Regions from separate parts of the Rhizobium sp. TAL182 genome, predicted to be linked through region 1. Evidence: riboswitches for the same ligand, from Rfam matches in the RefSeq annotation. Region 1 holds a riboswitch; the other holds the start of a gene.
What was found. A riboswitch is a leader RNA that binds a small molecule or an ion and turns the genes downstream of it on or off. The one in region 1 is predicted to bind S-adenosylmethionine.
Positions count from the first base shown of each region.

Region 2: it holds a riboswitch for S-adenosylmethionine, as region 1 does, so the genes downstream of both, Tal182_RS02815 (O-succinylhomoserine sulfhydrylase) here and metA (homoserine O-succinyltransferase) in region 1, are expected to answer to the same signal.

Region 1 is NZ_CP021024.1:4,376,907-4,379,298, reverse strand. Features, by position in the region: gene metA (homoserine O-succinyltransferase) at 48-971, opposite strand; SAM riboswitch at 1,021-1,098, opposite strand; gene Tal182_RS21745 (ABC transporter ATP-binding protein/permease) at 1,252-2,392, shown strand, end outside.
Region 2 is NZ_CP021024.1:561,087-563,478, forward strand. Features, by position in the region: gene Tal182_RS02815 (O-succinylhomoserine sulfhydrylase) at 156-1,340, opposite strand; SAM riboswitch at 1,383-1,461, opposite strand; gene Tal182_RS02820 (2'-deoxycytidine 5'-triphosphate deaminase) at 1,536-2,392, shown strand, end outside.

The sequences.
Region 1 (2,392 bases):
CGCATTTGTTCCAAACCGCAACCGGGCAGGTCAGAAAGAAATGCCGTTCAGAGATCCATGCCGATCTCTTCGACGTCATAGGGCGTCGTCTGGTAAATCTCGTTGATCCAGTTGCCGAACAAGAGATGCGCGTGGCTGCGCCAGCGGTTCTGCGGGGCAAGCGTCGGATCATTATGCGGGAAGTAATTGTGCGGCATCTTGATCGGCACGCCGGCATCGACGTCGCGGAAATACTCGTCGGAAAGCGAGGTGGAATCATATTCGACATGGTTGAACATGTAGAGCCGCCGGCCCCTCTTCTCGTGCACGAGGCAGACGCCCATCTCGCTGGATTCCATTAGGATTTCCAAGCTTGCGGATTTCTCTATGTCTTCGCGGCGCACCTCGGTCCACCGCGACACCGGCACCTCGAAATTGTCGGAAAAGCCGTTCAGATAGATGGAAGCGGGCTTCAGGTTCCGGTGGCGGTAGACGCCAAAGGCCTTTTCCTTCAGCTCATATTTCGGAACGCCGTGGAAGTGATAGATCGCCGCCATCGCGCCCCAGCAGACGTTCATCGTCGAATGGACGTTGGTCTCCGTCCAATTGAAAATCTCCTGCATCTCTGCCCAATAGGTCACGTCCTCATAGGGCAGAAGCTCGATCGGCGCTCCGGTGATGATGAAGCCGTCGAACTTGCGCTGCTTCACCTCTTCCCAGGTCTGGTAGAAGGCGAGCAGGTGATCTTCGGATGTGTTCTTGGCCTTGTGGCCGCCAATGCGGATGAGCGACAACTCCACCTGCAGCGGGGAAGCGCCGACGAGACGGGCCATCTGCAGTTCGGTCTTGATCTTGTTCGGCATCAGGTTGAGCAGGCCGATCTGCAACGGTCTTATATCCTGACGGATCGCCATCGTCTCGGTCATCACCCGCACACCTTCCTGAACCAGGGTTTCGAAAGCGGGCAGCGTATCGGGGATCTTGATGGGCATTTGCGGTCAACTCGATCAAAAATAAAAAACCGGCGGCGAAAAAATCGCTACCGGTCCGCACGCGGCCCTTTAGCGACTTTTTTAACGTGGCTGCAAGCCGGCCGGCCAAATCACCACGGAGTGCCTTAATTAGTCCCAGTTGAGCCGCGAATCAACTCCGAATGCATGCGGGAGCGGCACGTCAAGAATCATCACACTTTAATGACTGATAGAATCTGTTGATAGACCGGTAACGCCACCATGTTAATAATGACAGTATGGGCGGTGTTGGAAAAGCGTGATGGCAGATAAGATCGAAGGGAGGCCGGGCATCCGGAAGCAGGATAGAGTAGGGTATGATTTCAGCCTGACATATCGCCTCGGGGTGATGTTCTCAGCATTCTGGAATTCGCAAGTGCGTGGCAAGGTGCTGTTTCTGGCGACCGTGCTGATCCTCGTCATCCTGGCGACGGCCTATGGCCAGGTCATCCTCAACGAGTGGAACGCCCCCTTCTACGATTCGCTCGAGCGCCGCGACCTCGGCGAGTTCTTCCACCAGCTCGAAATCTTCGCAATGATTGCCGGCACGCTGCTGCTGCTCAACGTGCTGCAGGCCTGGCTGAACCAGATGACGGCGCTCTATATGCGCGAGGGCCTGTCGCGTGATCTCGTCGACCAGTGGCTGAAGCGCAAGCGGGCGCTGCGGCTCGCCTCGAGCGGCCTGATCGGCGTCAATCCGGACCAGCGCCTGCACGAAGATTCCCGTAACCTCGCCGAAAGCACGACGGGACTCGTGCTCGGCCTCTTGCAGTCGACCATCCTTCTGGTGAGCTTCATCGGCGTGCTCTGGGAGCTGTCGAGCGGCTTCATCTTTCGCATCAGCGGCCACAGCTTCTCCATACCGGGCTATATGGTCTGGGCGGCGATTTTCTATGCCGCTTCCGCCTCAGTGCTGAGCCAGGTCGTCGGCCGCAAGCTGGTCAAGCTCAATGCCGACCGGTTCTCGAAGGAGGCCGAGCTGCGTTTCACGCTGATGCATGCCAATGAGAACATGCCGGCCATCACCGTCGCCCGCGGTGAGGAGAACGAGCGCCGGCGCATCAATACCGACATCAGCTCGGTACTGAGGGTCGTCAAGCGGCTCGCCATGGCCAATACCAATCTCACCTGGGTTTCAGCCGGCTACGGCTGGCTGGTGATCGTCATCCCGATCATCGTTGCCGCACCCGCCTATTTTTCCGGCGGCCTCACCCTTGGTCAGCTGATGATGTCGGTCGGCGCCTTCAACCAGGTTAATACGGCGCTGCGCTGGTATGTCGCCAATTTCGGCCCGATCGCCGAATGGCGTGCCACGCTGATGCGCGTCACCGACTTCCGCCAGGCGCTGCTCGACATGGACGAGGACTTTGGCCTGAAGGGCAGCATCGCCTATGAAAACACCG
Region 2 (2,392 bases), 680 kb from region 1:
CGTTGATCAGCGGTCAAATGGTGATGATCGAAGGGTTTTCGATCGTTAAGCCTAACTGTCAGCGTTAATTTTACTTCGCAACGGCGGCGCGGGTGGACTTTTTCCCGCGGATCGGCGGCCGGCTCCGGACGAAGTCCGGCCGCTATTCCAATCGATCAGGCCGAGATCTTGGTAAGCGCCCGCGCGAAATCCTCGATCAGGTCGTCCGTGTCCTCTATGCCGGCCGAAAGCCGCACCGTGCCCGGAGAAATGCCGAGTTCGGCGCGCGCCTCTTCCGTCAGGTTCTTGTGCGTGGTCGTTGCCGGATGGGTGATCAGGCTCTTGCTGTCGCCGAGGTTATTGGAAATCTTGATGATCTCAAGCGCGTTCTGCAGCGCGAAGGCCGCCTCCTTGCCGCCCTTCAGCTCGAAGCAGACGAGCGTCGAGCCGCCGGTCATCTGCTTGGCGATGATTTCGGCCTGCGGGTGATCCTTGCGGCCGGGATAGATCACCTTGGCGACCTTGCCTTGCTCCGCCAGGAAATCGGCGATCTTCGCCGCATTCTCGGTCTGCTGGCGCACGCGCAGCGGCAGTGTCTCGATGCCCTTCAGAAGCGTCCAGGCATTGAACGGCGACATGGCCGGGCCGGTATGACGGAAATAGTCGTGCAGGTTCTCGTCGATCCATGCCTTGTCGGCGAGTACCACGCCGCCGAGGCAGCGGCCCTGGCCGTCAATATGCTTGGTGGCGGAATAGACGACGATATGAGCGCCGAGCTCCAAGGGCTTCTGGAAGAGCGGCGTCGCAAAAACATTGTCGACGATCAGCTTGGCGCCGACCTGGTTGGCGAGCTTGGCGACGCCTGATATATCGACCACTTCGAGCGTCGGGTTGGTCGGGCTTTCCAGGAAGAACACCTTGGTATTCGGGCGGATCGCCTTTTCCCAGTTGGCGAGATCCCGGCCGTCGACCAGCGTGCACTCGACGCCGTATTTCGGCGCCAGCGTTTCCACGACCCAGCGGCAGGAGCCGAACAGGGCGCGGGCGGCGACGATATGGTCGCCTGCCTTCACCTGGCAGAGAACGGCGGCGGCGACGGCCGCCATGCCGGAGGCGGTAGCACGGGCATCTTCGGCGCCTTCCAATGCACACATGCGCTTTTCGAACATGTCATTGGTGGGGCTGCCGTAGCGGGCGTAGATGAAGCCGTCCGTTTCGCCCTTGAAGCGGGCTTCGGCTGCTTCCGACGTGTCGTAGACGAAACCCTGGGTGAGATATATTGCCTCCGACGTTTCGCCATATTGCGAACGCAGCGTGCCGCCATGGACGAGTTGGGTTGCCGGGCGCCAGGTCTTGCTCATGCCATCACCTTCACATAACAAAAAAACCGGCCGCAAAAGCAGACCGGTTTCAACCCGGTCTTTTTAGCCACTTGTTTAACGTGGCTGCAAGCCGACCGGCCAAATCACCACGGGATAATTCTGCAATACTGCTGTTAGCTGCTTGCGTCAATTCCCCGTATTTGGTTTTGTCGGCGGCAAAATGATGGATGGGGCATGATGGCTCGCGAAACTGGAATTCTGGCGGACCGCGCGATTGCGGCGCTGTTCGAAACGGGGCGTCTGAACTCTGAGCGGGAGCTCGACCGCGATCAGATCCAGCCGGCAAGTCTCGACCTGCGCTTAGGAAGCAAGGCTTTTCGTGTGCGCGCTTCCTTCATGCCGGGGCCTTCGCATCTGGTCTCGGACAAGCTCGATCGGCTGAGCCTGCACGTGATCGATCTGTCCCAGGGCGCGGTGCTCGAAACCGGCTGTGTCTATATCGTGCCGCTGATGGAGAGCCTCGCGCTGCCGGCCGACATGTCGGCCTCGGCCAATCCGAAGAGTTCGACCGGCAGGCTCGATATCTTCACCCGCGTCATCACCGACTACGCCCAGGAATTCGACAAGATCCCGGCAGGTTATTCCGGCCCGCTCTATCTCGAAATCAGCCCGCGGACCTTCCCGATCGTCGTGCGCCGCGGCTCGCGCCTGTCGCAGATACGCTTCCGCGTCGGCCAATCCGTGCTCGGCGAGCCGGAACTTCTGAAGCTGCATGAAAGCGAGACGCTGGTTGCCAGCAAGCAGCCGAACGTGTCGGGCGGCGGCATCGCGCTGTCGATCGATCTCACCGGTGATAAGGACGGCCTGATCGGCTATCGCGGCAAACACCACACCGCCGTCGTCGATGTCGACGAGAAGGACCAGCACGATATTTTCGATTTCTGGGAGCCGCTCTATAGCCGCGGCCGCAACGAGTTGATCCTCGATCCCGACGAGTTCTATATCCTCGTTTCGCGTGAGGCCGTGCATGTGCCGCCGGATTATGCCGCCGAAATGACCCCCTTCGATCCGCTGGTCGGCGAGTTCCGCGT